3 regions of the Mesorhizobium sp. IMUNJ 23033 genome follow, and region 2 is predicted to be linked to each of the others. Evidence: predicted binding sites of a transcription regulator. Region 2 holds the regulator's gene; each other region holds the start of a gene.
The links. Region 2 encodes LexA, which represses DNA repair genes until DNA is damaged. Its sites were predicted from a motif close to TGTTCNNNNTGTGTTCNG; they were not measured.
Positions count from the first base shown of each region.

Region 1: a site for LexA is predicted at 4,994-5,011, ahead of ACFX5Q_RS27420 (helicase-related protein). Genes of this name have one in related genera too.
Region 3: a site for LexA is predicted at 3,738-3,755, ahead of ACFX5Q_RS10245 (sel1 repeat family protein). Genes of this name have one in related genera too.

Region 1 covers NZ_JBJACT010000031.1:14,299-20,764, forward strand. Annotated here, with positions in the region: gene ACFX5Q_RS27405 (CarD family transcriptional regulator) at 1-144, opposite strand, end outside; gene fdxA (ferredoxin FdxA) at 515-853, opposite strand; gene ACFX5Q_RS27415 (RNA-binding S4 domain-containing protein) at 1,003-1,389, opposite strand; gene ACFX5Q_RS27420 (helicase-related protein) at 1,402-4,827, opposite strand; gene ACFX5Q_RS27425 (TetR family transcriptional regulator) at 5,519-6,103, opposite strand; gene ACFX5Q_RS27430 (FAD-dependent oxidoreductase) at 6,187-6,466, shown strand, end outside.
Region 2 covers NZ_JBJACT010000005.1:145,577-152,042, reverse strand. Annotated here, with positions in the region: gene gltA (citrate synthase) at 1-669, opposite strand, end outside; gene gltX (glutamate--tRNA ligase) at 833-2,257, opposite strand; gene ACFX5Q_RS07900 (ComEC/Rec2 family competence protein) at 2,359-4,845, shown strand; gene lexA (transcriptional repressor LexA) at 4,839-5,579, opposite strand; gene kynU (kynureninase) at 6,036-6,466, shown strand, end outside.
Region 3 covers NZ_JBJACT010000006.1:246,478-252,943, forward strand. Annotated here, with positions in the region: gene ACFX5Q_RS10220 (endonuclease/exonuclease/phosphatase family protein) at 1-801, opposite strand, end outside; gene ACFX5Q_RS10225 (AMP nucleosidase) at 904-2,364, opposite strand; gene ACFX5Q_RS10230 (hypothetical protein) at 2,482-2,676, opposite strand; gene ACFX5Q_RS10235 (hypothetical protein) at 2,717-2,869, opposite strand; gene ACFX5Q_RS10240 (DUF2147 domain-containing protein) at 3,112-3,453, opposite strand; gene ACFX5Q_RS10245 (sel1 repeat family protein) at 3,890-4,156, shown strand; gene ACFX5Q_RS10250 (hypothetical protein) at 4,378-4,560, shown strand; gene ACFX5Q_RS10255 (ABC transporter substrate-binding protein) at 4,629-5,750, shown strand; gene ACFX5Q_RS10260 (acetyl/propionyl/methylcrotonyl-CoA carboxylase subunit alpha) at 5,812-6,466, opposite strand, start outside.

The sequences.
Region 1 (6,466 bases), on a different contig from region 2:
GAGTTCCAGCTTGTGGCCTGCCACTTCTTGCTCGTCGATCGACACGATCTGGCCGACGCCATGCGCCGGATAGACAATGAACTCGCCGGTCTTGAAACCGTGACGCGCCGCGGTGGACTTCTTCTGCGGGGTGATCGTTGCCATACGCCCTGAACTCCTTGTTGTAGCGCCGGCGTGGCGGCGCCGGCTGAAACTTCGCGCGATCGGGGTGGCCGACCGTTAGCCGCACAACAGACGAACCCATCCGGAAAAGCGACCGGCAAACCGCAATATCGCGACCGCCTGCCCCAGATCGCTCTGGTCCGGATTGAGAAGTTCACCTTTCAGTGATTTGGGGCGTTTGCGCCATAAATCGATGTTGTGTCACCGGCATGTTTGGCTGATGTAGCACAAAAAGTCGGAAGAATCAAGGTTTTGCTGCATTAGCGAAGGCAACGGGCCATCACCGCCTGTCAAGACAGTTCATGTCTCATGCCCGTTACGCAGCGTCACGCCGGCCGAACCGGCGCGACCGTCAGTCGCCTTCGCCGGGCTCGGCGGAGAAATATTTCTCGAACTTGCCGGCCTCGCCATCGAAGGTCTTGGCGTCTGCCGGCGGCTCTTTCTTGGCGGTAATGTTGGGCCATTTCTCGGCGTATTCGGTGTTGACCTGCAGCCATTTTTCAAGGCCCGGTTCCGTATCGGGCTTGATCGCGTCGGCCGGGCACTCCGGTTCGCAGACGCCGCAGTCGATGCACTCGTCGGGGTGGATGACGAGCATGTTCTCGCCTTCGTAGAAACAGTCGACCGGACAGACCTCGATACAGTCCATGTATTTGCATTTTATGCAATTGTCGGTCACGACATAGGTCATCGGTCGGCTCCGGGACGTCCCATTTTGTTGGGCTTTTTTGGTGAGGTAACGCCTTTGCCTGCCGCTGGCAAGGGCGGCCATTCTCACCGGTGTCGGCGCTTCCGGAATGGATTTCCAGGGCGAGACGTTGGTGAAAGTCGCGCGTGCCTTCAATCGTCGCCGATGAGCCGCTCGGTTTGGCGGCGTTCCTTCTTGGTCGGCCGGCCGCTGCCGGCGTCGCGCAGTGCCGGAATCGCATCTGGAACGGCCTCGCCCTTCGGCGCCGGCGGTGGCGACATGTCCTCGTAAAGCAGGCGCGCTTCTTCAGCCGGGCCGCGCCGGACACCCGCACCGAGCACCTTCCAGACGAAGATGCGCCGCTCCAACGTGATGGTCAGGACATCGCCAGGCTTGACCAGATCCGAGGCCTGCGCTGCTTTGTCGCGATTGATGCGCACGCGTCCGGCGACCACCAGCTTCGCCGCCAGCGAGCGCGATTTCACCGCGCGGGAAAAGAACAGCCATTTGTCTATTCTCTGGCGGCCTTCGGCAACCATCGGACCTTTGACTTACTTCTTCAACTGGTCGCGCAAAGCGGCGAGCTTGGCGAAGGGCGAGTCCGGATCGAAACGCACCGGACGCTCCTCGCGCGGCTTTGCCTGGAATGCAGGCTTGCCACTCTGTGCGCCGCCCTTGCCGTCCTGCCGGCCGCCTTTCCAGTCGGGCCGGCTCTCGCGGCGATCGGGACGCTCACCCTGCGGCTTGCCCTCGCGCCGTTCTCCGGCCTCGCCTTGAGGCTGCGGCCTCGGCTTGAACTTGCTGCGATCGAAGCGCGGCTTGCCGGCACCGTCGCGCTGTTCGCGGCGACCCTCCTGAGGCGGCCGGCTGCCGGGGGCGGCTTCAGTGCCTGCCGGCGCATCGCTGCGGCTCTGCGCAGCCTGCCCGTTGCGCGGACGATTGTCCCGGCGGTTGTCGTGATGGCGGTGACGTGGGCGCTGCTCGAAACGACCCTGCCGCCACAAAAGGATGGGTTTTGGTTCTTCAGCCTCTGGAGCGGGCTCGCCGGTGGCGGTTTCCGCGGCCGTTGCGTCTTCGCTTGCAGATGAAGTCTCGGCGACCGGTTCTGCCGATGCGGCATCGACTTCGACAGCTTCGGATTCCGCCGCCGACTCTGCCGGTGCGGCCTCAACCTCGGCAGCTTCGGGCTTTGCCTCTGGCTCAGCCTCTGTTTCGGCGGGCCCTTCTGCAGCAACGGCTTCGGCTACTGGCGGCGCGTCGTCCGTGGCCTCTGCGGGCGTCTCCGGCTGCGCGTCGGTAACAGCCTCCGCGGCTGCGTCAGCGACGGGCTCCGCAGGAATTTCAGCCTCTACAGTGGCAGCCGCATCAGGCTCCGAACCTTCGGCCGTGGTCTGAGCGACAGTGTCGGCAACGGCTTCCGCCGCCACAGCCTGCTCGGCCTTTGCCGCCTCTTCCGCTGCCAGTTTGGCTGCGCGCGCGGCATTGTCCTGCGCTTCGAGCCGCGCCTTGACTTCGGTGGCAGGCTTCGGTTCGGCGCGGTAGCCGAGACCCTTCAGGATCTCTTCCATGTCGTCGGCGGTGGCGCCAAGGATCGACATCATCGGCGGCGTCACCATGAAGGCGTTGCCGTCATAGGCGCCGTCGGGGCGCTGTCCGAGGCCCGGCTTCCAGTTGGTCGCCGGACGGATCAAGTCGGCCAGCCGCTCGAGGATGTCGACGCGGACCGCGCGGCGGCCGAGATTGCGGTAGCCGGCGAGTTTGTAAAAGGATTTGTCGAAGGTCGGATCGATGACCACCGAGGTGCGGCCCGACGCCAGGGCGTGAACCACGTCGCCAAAACCCGGCTTCTCCTTGCCGTCATTCTTCAATGCCCAAAGCAATGTCACCAGTCCGGCAGGCGCCGGCTTGACCAGCGCCGGCACGAAGACATGGTAGGCGCCGAAGCGCACGCCCAGCCGGCGCAATGCGGCGCGACCTTCCTGATCGAGCGACTTCATCTCTTCGGCAATGTCGCGGCGGTTGATGAGGCCGAAATTCTCGACCAGCTGGAAGGCGATGCCGCGGCCGATGCCGGTGATCTGGTCGGCGTTCTTCAAGTCGACCAGCGGCTTCAGCAGGGATTCGACCTGGAAGTTGACGAAGCGCTCGGCGCGCGCCGCGACCTTGTCGCGGGCGGGACCGGTAAGCTGCTCGTCGGCCAACAGGACAAGGCGCGGCTTCAGCGGCTCGTCGCCGGCGACCAGCGTGCCGACCGGCGCGCCGATCCAGCGCAGCGTGCCGTCGGAGCCGAGCGCGATGTCGCCATTGGCGCAGGCGCCGAAGCGTTCGGCGCGCGCCTCGAATTCGGTGGCCAAAGCCTTTTGTGCCGCCGTGCGTACGGCCTTGGCATCCTCGCCGCCGGCGCTCTGGTCGGCGGTGAAGCGGAACCCTTGCAACTCGCCGACATGATGGCCTTCGACAAGGACGGTTCCGGTAGGGCTAATTTCGGCTTCAGGCATGGTATTTTCTCTAAGGCGCCGCATGAGGACGGAAGTCCTGCGGTCTACGAAGCGTTTCGTCAACCGCTCATGCAGCGCATCCGACAATCTGTCTTCGATTTCGCGCGTCTTTTCCTGCCAGTGTGCCTGATCGGCCAGCCAGCCGGGCCGGTTGGAAACGAAAGTCCAGGTGCGGATCTGGGCGATCCGGTGCGACAGCGTGTCGATGTCGCCGTCTGTCGTGTCGGCACGCCGCACCTGCTCGGCCATGTAGTTCTCGTCGACATGGCCATGCCGGGCGAGGTCCATATAGATCGAGGCGATGAGGTCGGAATGCTGGGCCGGCGCGATCTTCCTGTAGTCGGGGAGCGCGCAGGCTTCCCACAGCAGCGCCACTCGCTTGGCGTCGGTGGCCAGAGCGCGGATGTCCGCGTCGCGCGACAGGTGCTCGAGCGCTTGAGCATCGACCGCCGGCAGCGCCCGCGTCAGGCCCTCAACCGGCGCGTTGGTCTCGATCGAGCGCTTCAGCGCATCGAGGCTGGCGAAATCGAAATCGGCGGTGCGCCATTGCAGCACCTTCACCGGATCGAAATCGTGCCCCTCGATCTTCTTGACCAGTTCTTCGTCGAGCGGATCGACCTGGCCGGTGACGCCGAAAGTGCCGTCGCGCAGATGTCGGCCGGCGCGGCCGGCGATCTGGCCGAGTTCGGCGGATGTGAGGTCGCGAAACTGGTAGCCGTCGAACTTGCGGTTCTGGGCGAAGGCGACATGGTCGAGGTCGAGGTTGAGGCCCATGCCGATGGCGTCGGTGGCGACGAGGTAATCGACATCGCCGGACTGGAACAGCGCCACCTGGGCGTTGCGGGTACGCGGCGAGAGCGCGCCGAGCACGACGGCGGCACCGCCCTGCTGGCGACGGATCAATTCGGCGATGGCATAGACCTCGTCCGCCGAGAATGCGACGATCGCCGTGCGCCGGGGCAGACGGGTCAGCTTCTTCGAGCCGGCATAGGCGAGGTGCGACAGCCGCGGCCGCGTCACCACCGAGACGCCCTTCAGCAGGCGCTGCAGGATGCCGTGCATGGTGGCCGCGCCCAAGAGTAGCGTTTCCTGGCGGCCGCGCAGATGCAGGATGCGATCGGTGAAGATGTGGCCGCGCTCGAGATCGCCGGCGAGCTGGACCTCGTCGATGGCGACGAAGGCGGCGTCGGTCTCGCGCGGCATGGCTTCGACGGTGCAGACCGAATATTTGGCGCCCACCGGCTGGATCTTCTCCTCGCCGGTGATGAGCGCCACCTTATGAGCGCCGACCTTTTCGCAGACGCGCGTGTAGACTTCGCGCGCCAGCAGCCTGAGCGGCAGGCCGATGACTCCGCTTTCATGCGCCACCATGCGTTCGATGGCGAGATGGGTCTTGCCGGTGTTGGTCGGGCCGAGCACGGCCGTCACGTCGCGGCCCGAAAGGATCAGCGGCTGGGAGTGTTTCGGCTGGATGTTCATCGGCTCGGAAATAACGCTTCTGCCGCTCGTTGCCGGGGAGCACGCCAGTGGTGGCGCGTGTGACAGCCGACACATAAGGATTTCAGGCGCGAAGCGAAAGCGGAATGTTCCGCAGATGGGGCGAAGAGCCGTCCGGCTCGCGCGAAATCCGGTCCCGATTAAGAGTTGGAACGAGTCTGGAACGAATCGGCGACGAATCACCGACTCTCGCTGATTCAGGTTTTGTTCACGGCTACATGTGGATTTTTGGGTGGCGAGTCTCACCACATGCTGAATCGCTAAACTGGCCCGATTTATGCAGAGAGAACAACGCTGTTAACTTTTGCCGGGGAACGATCGCCGCACCCAGCTCGACCTCGGCCAACATTATGAAATCGTTGACTTTTCCTAACGGACCTTAACCATTTGGCCGAGATTTTCGGGCCTCGCCGTTAACGTTTCGGCCAAAGCCGGAACGAATCGGCGACGAATCAGCGATGTCAGTATGTTCCCGGTTTGTTCACCCCAACAGGTTGTGCTTAAAACAGGTTTTCCACCGAGGAGTCACAGCTTGTGACGTCGGTTTTGCACAGCCTTGGCAGCTGCCGTTAACCTTTGCGTGCCACTCCGGCACAGATCGGTGTTGGGCGCACCGGTCGGCCCGATCATAGCACCACGACCAGGCTCGGCCAGCAATGCCAAAACGGCTGCTTCAGGACAGATCCTCTTCCGTCACATAGCGCTGCAAGGCAGAGCCGACATTCCGGATGATCTCGTCGTGGGAGAGGGCGACGACCTGAGGAAGCCGCAGCAGGTATCGGCACATCGCCAAACCCAGCAACTGGCTTGAGACGAGACCGGCTCGTCGACCCGCATCGGCGGGGTCGCCGACCGCCGCAACCACTGGCCTCACCTGGCTGGCAAACACCTCGCGCAGCTTTTCGGCAGCAAAGTCGTTGGACATCGCCGAACGCAGCAGAATTGTCATGCCAGGACCGCTGGCCGGACCTTCCCAGATTTCGAGAAAGCGCCTGATCAGTGTTTCGCCGATGGCGGCTCGGTCAATCATCCGCAGCTCCGGCAGATGCAGGTCGACAACCGCCGCCCTGGCGAACAGTTCGTCCTTGCTGCGGAAATAGCGGATCACCATGGCCGGATCGATCGAGGCATGCGCCGCGACATCGCGGATGGAGGCGCCGTCATAGCCGCGCTCGGCGAACAATAGCCGTGCGGCCTCGAGGATATGGGCCCGCGTGCGGTCCGACTTGCTGATTTTCTTCGCCTGATTCTGAGCCATGAAAATTCATATGCCAACGACTGTTGACAAATGCAATGGCGTCGATTAGAAAGTCAACACTTGTTGATAAACGGAGAGAGAAAATGTTGCCCGATACAACGGAAGTCCTGATCATTGGCGCCGGCCCGACCGGCATGGCGCTGTCCATCATGCTGCACCAGGCCGGTGTCGATCACGTGCTGATCGACAAGCTGGCGCAGGGCCTTCAGACTTCGCGCGCCGGCGTCATCCATGCGCAGACGCTGGAAGCGCTGCAGCCTCTCGGTGTCACCGAGCGGCTGGACGAACTTGCCCTGAAGCTGCAAAATTTCGCCATCCGCGACCGCAACCGGGCGCTGCTCAATCTTGATTTCGGCAAGCTTC
Region 2 (6,466 bases):
GTATTCCTCGCACGGCACCGCAAAGCACATATGCAGGAAGTTGGCGGCGAAGTTCAACTCGTTCTTCGGGTAAATGAAGGGCTGGCCGATATGGTATTTGTAGGCCATCGCCGCGATGGTCGGCATCTTGGCGATCAGCCGCATCGAGGCGACCATGCGCTGGTACGGGTCCGAGATATCGGTGGAGTCGTGGTAGAAGGCCGACAGCGCACCGACCACGCCGCACATCACCGCCATCGGGTGTGCGTCGCGGCGGAAGCCGGTGAAGAAGCGCGACATCTGCTCGTGCACCATCGTGTGGCGCGTCACCCGGTAGTCGAAGTCGTCCTTCTGCGCCTTGGTCGGCAGTTCACCGTAGAGCAGAAGATAGCAGACCTCCAGGAAGTCGCCATGCTCGGCCAACTGGTCGATCGGATAGCCGCGGTGCAGGAGGATGCCGGCATCGCCGTCGATGAAGGTGATCCCCGACTCGCAGCTTGCCGTCGAGGTGAAGCCGGGATCGTAGGTGAAAGCCCCGGTCGTGTTGTAGAGCGAACCGATATCGATGACATCCGGCCCGACGGAACCGCTTCGCACCTTGAGTTCATGCGTCTTGCCGGCGAGCTCGAGCTTTGCGGTCGACTCGTGCGGTTTGCCGCCAAATTCCAGTTTTGTCGCAGCTTCGGTCATTGCAAACTCCTTTCGTTCCATGCCGGCAAAGGCAAATCCTGCAAATCACCGGAATGCGCGTACTCGCCACCGCATTTTAGGAGGTGCGTGCCAGATTGGGCCAAGGCCTAATGTTGCACTGCGAAACGCGCCTTTCAATGCCAATCTTCTTGGGCCAGTTTTCCTAATCGATTTGATCCGCGATACGCGCCAGGCTTTCGTCCCGGCCGAGCACGGCAAGCACGTCGAACACGCCCGGCGAGGTGCTTTTGCCGGTGAGGGCGGCCCTGAGCGGTTGGGCCACGGCGCCGAGCTTGTGGCCTTCGGCCAGCGCGAACTCGCGGATCGCCGCCTCCGCCGCAGCGGCAGTCCACTCCCCGGAAACCGCCTTCAAAACAGTGTGAGCGCCAGCCAGGATCGCGCGCGCGTCACCGCCGAGCAATGAAGCCGCCTTGTCGTCGACCGGCAGCGGCCGCTCGGCGAACAGGAAACCTGCCCCATCGACGAGCTCGACCAAGGTCTTCGCCCGCTCCTTCAGGCCGGGCAGGGCGGCGAGCAGCTGTGCCTTCTTGTCGTCGTCGAGGCGCGCCGCGATTGCCGGCCCGCCTTCAAGATAGGGCAGCGTGGCGACGAAGATGTCGAACAGCTCGGCATTGTCCATGCGCCGCATATGCACGCCGTTCAGCGCCTCGAGCTTGGCGAAATCGAAGCGGGCAGCACCCTTGTTGACGTCGCCGATGTCGAACCAGGCGATCATGTCCTTGATCGACATCACCTCGTCGTCGCCATGGCTCCAGCCGAGCCGTGCCAGATAGTTGAGCAGCGCCTCGGGCAGATACCCCATCGCGCGATAGGCCTCGACGCCGAGCGCGCCATGCCGCTTCGATAGCTTGGCGCCGTCGGCGCCATGGATCAGCGGGATGTGCGACATCGACGGCACCTCCCAGCCCATGGCGTTGTAGATCACCGTCTGGCGCGCGGCGTTGGTCAGGTGGTCGTCGCCGCGGATGATGTGGGTGACGCCCATGTCATGGTCGTCGACGACGACGGCATGCATATAGGTCGGGTTGCCGTCCGAACGCAGGATGATGAAATCATCGAGATCCTTGTTGGGGAAGCGCACCTCGCCCTGCACGCGGTCGTGCACCACCGTCTCACCCTCGGTCGGCGCCTTGATGCGGATCGCGCCCTTGACGCCTGCAGGCGCCTCCGACGGATCGCGGTCGCGCCAGCGGCCGTCATAGCGGGGCGGCAGGCCCTTGGCACGTGCGGCCTCGCGCATCGCCTCCAGCTCGGCCGGCGTCGCGTAGCAGTAATAGGCCTTGCCGATGCGCACCAGCTCCTCAGCCACCTCGCGATGGCGCGGCGCGCGCTCGAACTGCGATACCGGCTCGCCATCCCAGCTGAGGCCAAGCCAGGACAGCCCGTCGAGGATGGCCGTGGTGGCGGCGGCGGTGGAGCGTTCGCGGTCCGTATCCTCGATGCGCAGCAGCATCGTGCCGGCGGTGTGTTTTGCATAGAGCCAGTTGAACAGCGCCGTGCGCGCGCCTCCAATGTGCAAATAGCCTGTCGGCGAGGGGGCAAAGCGGGTGACGACCTTGTCGGACATGGAACTCTCGGAAAGCGCAGAAAGCGGATGTGATTGCGCGGACTTTCGCGCGTTGCGCGTTCATGTAGCATAGGAGGTCTGGGGCGCAAGGGGCAGACCCGATGGCTGGACGAGGCCGGGGTGCGGAGGAGGGCGAGGGCGCGACGAGCAGCGTCAGCGAGCGGGCCCTGTTTGCCGATGTTCCGTACGCCGAGCCGGCGCTGGTTCTGTCGCCAGCGCCGCAATCCGGCATTGAGCTTTTGCAGCCCGGCAATCGCGTACCGGCGCCTATCCCCACGAAAGCACCGGTCAGGCGGATCCACGCATCACTCCGCCGCCTTTCTGGTCCCGCAATCCGCCGAAGCATCGCTGCGGCAGCCGGCACGGAGCTTGACCGCGGCATAGGCTTCCTGCTGGTGCCGGTGTTTCTGGCATGCGGGGTGATCCTTTATTTCTCGCTGGCGACGGAACCCGATTTCTACAGGCCCGTCGCCGTGGTCACCTTGATGGCGGCCTGCGCGGTGGTCTCGCGGTCATGGCAGAAGACGCATTTGTGCTTCATGGCGGCGCTGCTCTGCGCACTCGGCCTGCTCGCCGCCAAGGTCGAAACCTGGCGTGCCGGAACGCAAATGCTCGGCTCCGAGATCCAGACGCGGCTGACCGGGCGGCTCGCCAGTCTGGAGGAAATGGAAAACGGCCGCGTCAGGCTGACCATCGACGTGATTTCGACCGCCCACCCAAAGCTGCGCTACGCGCCGGAGCGGGTCAGGCTTTCGGCGCGGAAAGTTCCTCCGGATATGACGGCCGGTTCCCTGATCACCGGCTATGCCCGGCTGCTTCCGCCGACCGGACCGGTGCGGCCGGACAGCTACGACTTTTCCTTCGACAGCTATTTTTCTGGCATCGGAGCTAGCGGCTTTTTCCTCGGCAATCCGAAGACTGTTGCCTCCAAAACTGGCGCCGGCGAAGACGCGCCATCCACGACGCGCCTGGCGTCCGCGATCGAGAACGCCCGGGAGAACATCGCAGACCACATTCGCGGTCAGATTGGCGGCCCCAAAGGTGAGATTGCCGCGGCACTGATGGTCGGCGTACGCGCCGGCATCCCGGATGAGATCAACGAAGCGATGCGGCGCACCGGCATCTACCACATCATCTCGATTTCCGGCCTGCACATGGCGCTTGTCGCCGGCACCATCATGGGGCTGCTGCGCGGCGCCTTCGCCCTGTTTCCCGATTTCGCTTCGCGCCGGCCGGTGAAGAAATATGCGGCCGCCGCAGCGCTCTTTTCCATCGCCGCCTACCTCGTCTTTTCCGGCATCGTCGTCGCCGCCGAACGCAGCTTCATCATGCTGGCGGTGATGCTGGTCGCCGTGCTGTTCGACCGCGCGGCGCTGACCATGCGTAACCTGGCGATCTCGGCCATCGCCGTCATCCTGGTGTCGCCGCACGAAGTGGTCGGCCCGAGCTTCCAGATGTCGTTTGCGGCAACCGCGGCCCTTGTCGGCGCCTATGCCGGCTGGTCGGACTACCGCGCCGGCAGGGCGACATCGCCGCCGCCAAGGCGATCGCCGCTCGCCTTCGTCACGCGAAAATTCCTGCTCGGCATGGGCGGTCTCGCCATGACCTCCATCATCGCTGGCGGTGCGACAGCGCTCTTCGCCATCTGGCATTTTCAGCGCGTGTCGCCGCTCAGCCTGTTTGCCAACCTGGCCGTCATGCCGATTGTCTCGGTCGTCATGCTGTTGGCCGTAATCAGCGCGCTGCTGATGCCTTTCGGGCTCGATTGGCCCTCCCTCTATCTGATGGGCAAAGGGCTGACGGCGATGATCGCGATCTCGGAATGGATTTCCGAGCGCTCGCCGGTCGATGCCGTCGGGTTGATCTCCATTCAGTCGGTGCTGCTGGTGACCATCGCGCTGGTCATCGCCACCATGGCGACGACATGGCTCAGGCTGGCAGCCGTTCCATTCGCGCTCGCCGGCCTGCTGACGGTTTCCGACACCCGCACGCCGGATGTCCTGATCTCGGAGGATGCGCATCTGGTGGTCATGCCGATCGGCGGCGGGGAACTCGCCATCAACCGGGTGCGATCGAACGAGTTCACCACCGACAACTGGAAACGGGCACTGAAAGCCGAAACCATTGTCGTACCGGAGACCTTCGAGAAGGGAGACGCGCGGTTCGACATGGATCCGGCCGACCTGCCGCCGGGCTCGCCCTTCTACTGCAGCGCCGGTCTGTGCCTCGCACGGCATCCGTCCGGCGCCATCATCGCGTATGCAGAAGACCGCAAGGACGCGTGGAGAGCGTGTGCTTTCGCGACCCTGATCATCGTCAACGACGCCACCGCCTACGACCCTTGCCGCAATCCGCTTGTCCTTGTCGTCAAGAAACGGCAGCTTGCCCGCTTGGGCAGCGCCGCCGTCTTCTTCGACCAGCAATCGGCAATCGCGCCAGCGGAGATAGACTTCGCGATCGAGCAGCCGTACCGGCCCTGGCACGAGCAGCGCAGATTTTCGCGCGAGGCGAGGGGCCTGCCGTCTTACAAGAGACCCGAAAGGCAGGCCAGCAAACCGCCGCCAAAACAATCACCGCCGCCTCAGTAGCGCCGGATCAAGCCAACCAACTTGCCCTGCACCTTGACCCGGTCGGGCCCGAAGATGCGGGTTTCATAGGCCGGGTTTGCGGCTTCCAGCGCGATCGAAGCGCCCTTGCGGCGGAAGCGCTTCAGCGTCGCTTCCTCCTCGTCGACCAGTGCCACGACGATCTCGCCCGGGCTCGCCGTATCGGCATTGCGGATGATGACCGTATCGCCGTCGAAAATCCCGGCCTCGATCATCGAATCGCCCTTGACCTCCAGCGCGTAGTGCTCGCCGCCCATGATCATGTCCGGCGGCACCGAGATCGAGTGCGTCTGATGCTGGATGGCGTCGATCGGCACACCGGCCGCGATCCGGCCCATCACCGGGATGGACACTGCCGCGACCGCATCGTCGTCGTTGCCCGCCTGGGGCGTGCGCGACGATGCCATCGGCTTGATCTGCCGCCCGAGACCGCCCTGCCCAAGACTGCCCTGAATGACGCTCGGCGAGAACTTTTTCGCCGCATTGAGGCCGGGAGCGATCGAATCGGGTAGGCGCAGCACTTCGAGAGCGCGCGCCCGGTTGGGTAGCCGACGAATGAAACCGCGCTCCTCCAGCGCCGTGATCAGCCGGTGGATGCCCGACTTCGAGGCAAGGTCGAGCGCCTCCTTCATCTCGTCGAAGGATGGTGGAATACCACTTTCCTTCAGCCGCTCATGGATGAACATCAGCAGTTCATGTTGTTTGCGTGTCAGCATCGCGGCCCCCAACGGAATCAGAAAAACAAAACCAGAACAAACACTATCTGTTCCATTTGTGTTCCGCAACCGTTTAAAGTTTAATGAATGGCTTAAGGTGCCCGAAACGATGTTGTGGTCGACAGAGAATGTCAAACTCCCTCAGAGTCCGGCTTCATCGCATTGATTTTGTTTTCATTTATGGCCTCAGCCCGACTTGGAAGGCTCCAGTACCGGCAATCATTTGGCGCAGACATTCCCGGGTCGGGCCGTGTTCGACCATCCAGCCCGCTCGATGCACCGTGAACGAAACGAACTCAAAATGCCAACTTTGAGCAAAGGTCGAGGGTTGTCGTTGGGCCGACAAGTCATCAAGGCAGGTTCTTGCAGTGCGATGGCGAGTGATGAGAGAAAGTACCGATCGGCCTGTGTGTCGTCATTGCGTGCCGGTGTCCTGCGGAGGGGAGCAGACATATCATGACCGCAGTTCCTGATCTTGCGGCCGTCGAGGCGATGGACGCCGCGGATCCACTGCGCTCGCTGCGCGACCGCTTCATCCTGCCCAAAGGGGTGATCTATCTCGACGGCAATTCGCTGGGCGCTGCCTCGCATGCCGCTTTCGACGCGCTGCGCAAGGCGGCGACCGAAGAATGGGCGCAGGACCTCATCCGCGCATGGAACACGGCCGGCTGGTTCGACATGCCGCTCGAACTCGGCGACCAGCTGGGGCGCCTGATCGGCGCAGCGTCCGGCCAAACGGTGGTCTGCGACACCACCTCGATCAACATCTACAAGGTTCTGCACGCCGCAATGGCCATGCGGCCGGATCGGCCCGTCATCGTCGCCGAAGGCGACAGCTTTCCGACCGACCTCTACATGGCTGAAGGCGTGGCCTCGACCCGAAAGAA
Region 3 (6,466 bases), on a different contig from region 2:
GGTCGGCCCGGCCGAGGGCATCACCGTCAGTCCGCCGAGCGAGGCGACGCGCCGCACGGCCGCGCTCCACGGCACGGCGTTGCAGTCGCCAGCCATGATCGCCGTCTCGCCGAGCGAGGAGAGTTGCTGTGACAACTCGCCGATCTGCCATGACTGTTCCCGAGGCCATGGCCAGCTGAGATGGATGGCGGCGACTTCGACGGTGGTCCCGCCGAAATCGACCTTCGCAATCGCCATCGCGCCGCGCCGTTCGCACCAGGGCTCGCTGCCGGCGACAAAGGGTCGCCTGGAGAGCAACGCGACACCGAACACGCCGTTGGGATAGGGGCATAGGATCCGGTAGGGATAGGCGCTGGTGATATAGCCAAGCTCGGCCGTCCACATCTCCGACACCTCGTCGAGGGTAATCACGTCGGGGTTGGTCCGGCCGATCAGCGACAGTACCTTCTTCGGCGTCGGATTGTCGTAGCGCAAATTCATCTGCAGCAGTTTGTAAATGGGCTGATCGACCGGCTTGCCGACATAGGCGGCCTGCACCTGCCACAGGCGCGGCAAGGCGTTCGACGTCGTGGCGAAGGCCGCCACCGCAAAGACGAGCGCCGCGGCCGCCTGCAGGCGAAACGAGGTGGCAAGCAGCGGCAAGGCGCACAATGCCATCAGCACGGCCAGATGGACACGGAAGTGGGAGAATGAATCGAAAGCCGGATGCAGCGTGCCAAAAAACCCGGCCACTAGCGCGGCCGAGAGACCCAGCATTGCCAGGAACGCCATCGAAGCCATCATGTTTCGCACGCGTGCCATCAGACCAGGGTTTGCATCGCCGAGGTGTCCAGCCTGTTTATCGGTCAAAATGCGGCCCAATCAAGATGACCAAATGCCTCGCCGGGAGCCTGCGGGCCGCGCCTACTGGAAGGCCGTTTCCGAAAAACTTCGGAGCTTGCGCGAATGCAGTCGATCCATCGGCATCCCGGCCAGTTTTTCCATCGCCCTGATGCCGATGGTCAAATGCTGCGCCACTTGCCGCTTGTAGAATTCCGTCGCCATGCCGGGCAGCTTCAGCTCGCCATGCAGTGGCTTGTCGGAGACGCAAAGCAGCGTGCCGTAGGGCACGCGGAAGCGAAAGCCGTTGGCGGCGATCGTTGCCGATTCCATATCGAGCGCGATCGCCCGCGACTGCGACAGCCGCTGCACCGGCCCTCGCTGGTCGCGCAGCTCCCAGTTGCGGTTGTCGATCGTGGCAACGGTGCCGGTGCGCATGATGCGCTTCAAATCGTAGCCGGAGAGCCCGGTGACTTCCGCCACCGCCTCCTGCAGCGCCACCTGGATCTCGGCCAGCGGCGGGATCGGCACCCAGACCGGGAGATCGTCGTCCAGCACATGGTCTTCCCGGACATAGGCATGCGCCAGCACATAGTCGCCCAGCGCCTGCGTGTTGCGCAGCCCGGCGCAGTGGCCGAGCATCACCCAGGCATGCGGGCGGAGCACCGCGATATGGTCGGTGATCGTCTTGGCGTTCGAAGGGCCGACGCCGATATTGACCATGGTGATGCCGCCATGGTTCGGCTTCTTCAAATGATAGGCCGGCATCTGCGGCAGTCGCTGCGGCGGCGTGCCTTCGCTGGGCATGCTTGCCCCGGGGCGGGTGACGACATTGCCTGGTTCGACGAACTCGGCATATCCGCCGCCGCCATTGGCCATCAACTCGCGCGCACGGCCGACGAACTCGTCGATGTAGAACTGATAGTTGGTGAACAGCACGAAGTTCTGGAAATGCTGCGGCGTGGTCGCCGTATAATGCGACAGCCGGTGCAGCGAATAGTCGATGCGCTGTGCCGTGAACGGCGCCAGCGGCCGCGTCTCGCCGAACGCCACTTCGAAGGTGCCGTTGGCGATCTGGTCGTCGGTGCCGTCGAGGTCCGGCACGTCGAACAGGTCGCGGATCGGCCGCTTGATGCGTTCGGCGGCAGTGCCGTCGACATGGGTGCCTTCAAGGAAGGCGAAATGCAGCGGGATCGGCGTGGTCGATTCGGAAACCGTGACCTGAACGCCGTGATTGCGCATGATCAGGCGAAGCTGTTCGATGAGATAGCTCTCGAAGAGCATCGGCTGGGTGATGGTGGTCGAGAAATGGCCTGGCGTCGGCATATGGCCATAGGCCTGCCGCGAGTCGATCTGCGTGAAGGAACTCGTGGTGACGCCGATCTCCGGGTAGAAGGCCCGGTAGCGCTTGTTATAGTCGCCGCCCGCGGCCAGCGCCGTGAAGGAATCGCGCAGGAATTTGGTGTTGCGGTCGTAAAGCGCTTGCAAGGCCGCGACCGCCTTCTTGGCGTCGTCGAAGCTCCGCTTGCCGAAAGGCTCCGGCATGACGACCGATTCGATGGCTTGGGGGTAGATTCGCTTTTCCATGGCTCAATATAGAGATTTGGAAGAGCGCTTGGGAGGGGTCGAAAGCCCGAACGTGACCGAGCGCGTGTTTTTTCTTCAGCCGCGCTGCAAGCTGACCAGCAGCACAAAGCCGACGCCGTTCTTCTTCAACGCCGGGGCCTCGATCGTCGAACCGGCATCGGCGCGGATCATCGGCACGGCCAGCACCGGGGCGGCGAGAAGCGTCAGGATGAGCGCTGTCCGCGGCAGGAGCCGAAGGATCTTCAGGGCGCTGATGGCGATGCGGTTCATGGTCGTTTGCTTTTCTCTGGGTTTCTGGTGCTTTGTCGTTTCAGTGGCGAAGATGGTTCGAACAGCCGAAGCTGCAGGAATTGGCTGCGTCCCAGGAGCGGGCCGGACGGCCTGCTTCGGCGACGAGGATGGCGAACAACATGCCGAACAGGCTTATCAGCAGGCAGACGATGGTGAAGCGGCGAGCGAGCATCGGCGTGGTGTCCTCCTTCAATGCCGAGGAGAATGCCCGAATGCCTCTGAACCGGCTCTGATGCCGGCGTTCATCTGCGGTTCAAATTGATTGACGGTGTTTTGGACCGTCGCGCAGGGGCGTGAGGTCGTGGCTGTGCGCCTGTCCGCTGGCGACAACAAGTCGGCGGCGCTACCGCGCCGCGCAAAAAGAAACGGGGCCGCGAAGTGCCCCGTTCTCTCATTCTTTGGTGGTAAAGACGATCAGAGCTTGTGCCAGGTCTGGCTCTTGCAGATCAGTCCGCCGAGCACGCAGCCGCTCATCTTGAGCGAGGTGCCCGAAAGCGTCGCCTTGCCGGAATAAGTCTTGTCGTTTGCCGGATCGGTGATGCTGCCGGCATATTTGCTGTCGCCGGCAGGTTTGAGCGAGCCTATGGTCTTGCCGGCATATTTGCCGGTCTTCAGCGTGATGGAAAACGAACCGCCGCCGGCGATGGCTGCGGTATCGCCGGCCTGTGTCTTCCAATTGCCTTCGATCGGGTCGGCCCATGCCGCACCGGTCATGATCAAGGTGGCCGCCAGGGCCAGGCTCACTTTTCGAAACATGTCTGTCCTCCCTATGGGTTTCGGTGGGGCTCCGTTCCGCCTTCCCGCCCCTTACGCAAACGTAAGCTAATCCAGCTTCCGGCAAAACAAAAGCGGTGCCGCCACGGAAGGTTGCGGGATTTATTAGCTACCCGTCGGCGAACAAATGAAGCGATCTAAGCAGGGCCTTTGGTTCTCGTGGTTAGCGGAGTCTTGATCCCCGGTCCCGGAATTTTCGTCAAATTTTTCGCAAGCAGGCAGAATAGCTGGCTTTGTATCCTTAACGAATTTCCGTGTTTACCTCTTGTTTTAGCTTTGTTTTCCTCAAATTAAGCACGCCATTTAACGACGGATTCAAGGCTCGGCTGCATTCTCGAAAGCATCGAAAGAGCGGCCCCCCAATGGACACCAAGGGACAGAAGGAGGCAGCTCTCGGGAGCCAGACAGGGGATTTGAAATGGCACGTTTTGAAATGCTTGAAGCCGGCTTCGGCGCCATGGGGGCAACTGCCCAGGCCGACATTCTTTTCGAACTGGGCATGATGTATGCGACCGGCCGCGATTGCGAGACCGATGTCGTCGCCGCCCACAAATGGTTCAACATCGCCGCCATCAAGGGTTCGGTCCGCGCCGCGGAATTGCGCTCGGAACTGTCGGCCGCGATGTCCAAGGTCGAGATCGCCAAGGCGCTGCGCGAAGCGCGCGAATGGATGACGATGCACTAAGCACCGGGCTCCCGGTGCCCAGATCACGTGCAGTGAGATCACGGGGCAGGAATGCTTTTGGTCAAGGCCGCGAAAGACGGCCGGCCCACCAGGGACAAGGCCGCGAGAAGACGACCATACGAACAAGACCAAGAACACGGCAGGCCAAATCCGGTCAAGCCGTGCGGCAGGCAGGGAAGTAATCGGGGTTTCGGGGCGCGGGGGCGTTCGGGGAAGCTCCATTGGCAAAAGCCGCGACCGGCCGGGACAAGGCCGGCGCGGCTTTTGGCTGTTTCGGCCCGGCCAAGATCATGGTCATACAACAAGACCAGGCCGCGTCGATGACTGAAGTATGTTCGGCGGTGATACTGCGCAGGCCCAATCGAGTGCCGGCGATGCGCCAAGACATGCCGGGCGAAGGGTGAAATTGTCCCGCCTCTCTGGAAGAAGCGTGGCCGGAAGGGTCGCGCGTGAGTGGAGGAGCACTATCACCATGAAAAAATTGGGTATTTTGAGCACGGCCGTATTGGGCCTGATGATGAGCGCACCGGTTGCGTTTGCCGACGACATCACCGTCTCGGTGGTCGGCCCGATGACCGGCCAACTCGCCAACATCGGCGACCAGTTCAAGCAGGGTGCACAGGCAGCCGCCGACGCCATCAATGCCGCCGGCGGTGTCAACGGCAACAAGATCAAACTCGACATCCAGGACGACCAGTGCGATCCGAAGCAGGCTGTTTCGGTCGCCAACCGCATCGTTGCCGACGGCACCAAGTTCGTCGACGGCCATGCCTGCTCGGGTTCGAGCATTCCGGCCTCGGCCGTCTATGCCGAAGCCGGCACGCTGATGATGAGCCCGGCGTCGTCAAATCCGGAACTGACCGATGCCGCGGCAAAGGCCGGCTGGCCGACGATCATGCGCCTCTATACGCGCGACGATGCGCAGGGCGCCTTCATCGGTCCGTGGATCGCCAAGAAATACGCCGGCAAGAACGTCGTCATCCTGCATGACAAGAGCGCCTACGGCCAGGGCGTTGCCGACGCCGTCAAGGCGACGATGAATGCCGGCGGCCTCAACGAGGTGAATTACGAAGGCATCAATGCCGGCGAGAAGGACTATTCGGCTCTCGTCACCAAGCTGAAGGAACTGAAGGCAGACGTGGTCTATTTCGGTGGCTACCACCCCGAAGCCGGCCTCATCCTGCGCCAGGCTGCCGAGCAGAACGTCAAGTTCCAGCTGATCATGCCGGACTCGATCGCCTCGCCGGAATTCTGGCAGATCGCCGGCCCGGCCGGCGAAGGCACCATGTTCGTCTTCCCGTCGGACCCGCAGGCCAAGCCCGAAGCCAAGGACGCCATCGCCAAGATCAAGGCCGGCGGCTTCGTGCCGGAAGGCTTTACGCTGTTCTCCTATGCCGTGGTTCAGGCCTTCGCCGAAGGCATCAAGCGCGCCGGCAGCGATGACCCGGCCAAGGTCGCCGAAGCGCTGAAGAACGGCCAGCCGATCAGCACCGTGGTCGGCGAAGTCACCTTCGACGAGAAGGGTGACCTGAAGAACGCCAGCTACGACATCAACCAGTGGCACGACGGCAAATACGCGCCGATCCAGCCGTGATCTTCTCTACCTGACAGTTGGAAATGGCCGGGCTTGCCCGGCCATTTTCATTTTCGGGCGGCTATCCCTGGTCCTGCTCGGCAAAGCGCACCAGTACGGTGCCGTCGCTGACCTGCGCGCCCTCGACCGCGATCTCGGCGATCACGCCGTCATGCGGCGCGGCAATCGTATGTTCCATTTTCATTGCTTCCAGGATCAGCAGCGGCTGGCCCTTGGTGACGGCGTCGCCTTTGCCCACGCGCACCAGCTTGACCAGGCCCGGCATCGGTGCCCGCAGGGTGTCTGAAGCGGCGGCGGCTTCGTCCGCCTTGGCCAGCGGATCCGGCACCGCGAAATTGTAGCTGGTCGCGCCTTCGAACACGGTGACGTGGCCGGGCCAGCGCGCGAGGCGAGGGGAGGCGCGAAGATCGTGCGAATTGACACCTTCGTAGGGAGCGCTCAGCGCGACCTCGAAGCGTCCGTCCTGCCGCACCGAAACCCGCGCGAGGATATCCTCCTCGCCATGGCGCAGCCGCGTGCGCCGCGCCACCATGTGGAAATGCGCATAGCCGGAAAGCGATGACCAGGGATCGTCGGATGGCACTTGCGCCCCGGCGCCGGAGGCCGCGAGCGCTGCTGCGGCGACGGTCTCGCCGCTCGGCGGCGGGACGACGGTCAGCGCCTCCTGATGCCGGCCGATCAGACTGGTGTCGATATCGCCGGCCGAAAAATCCGCA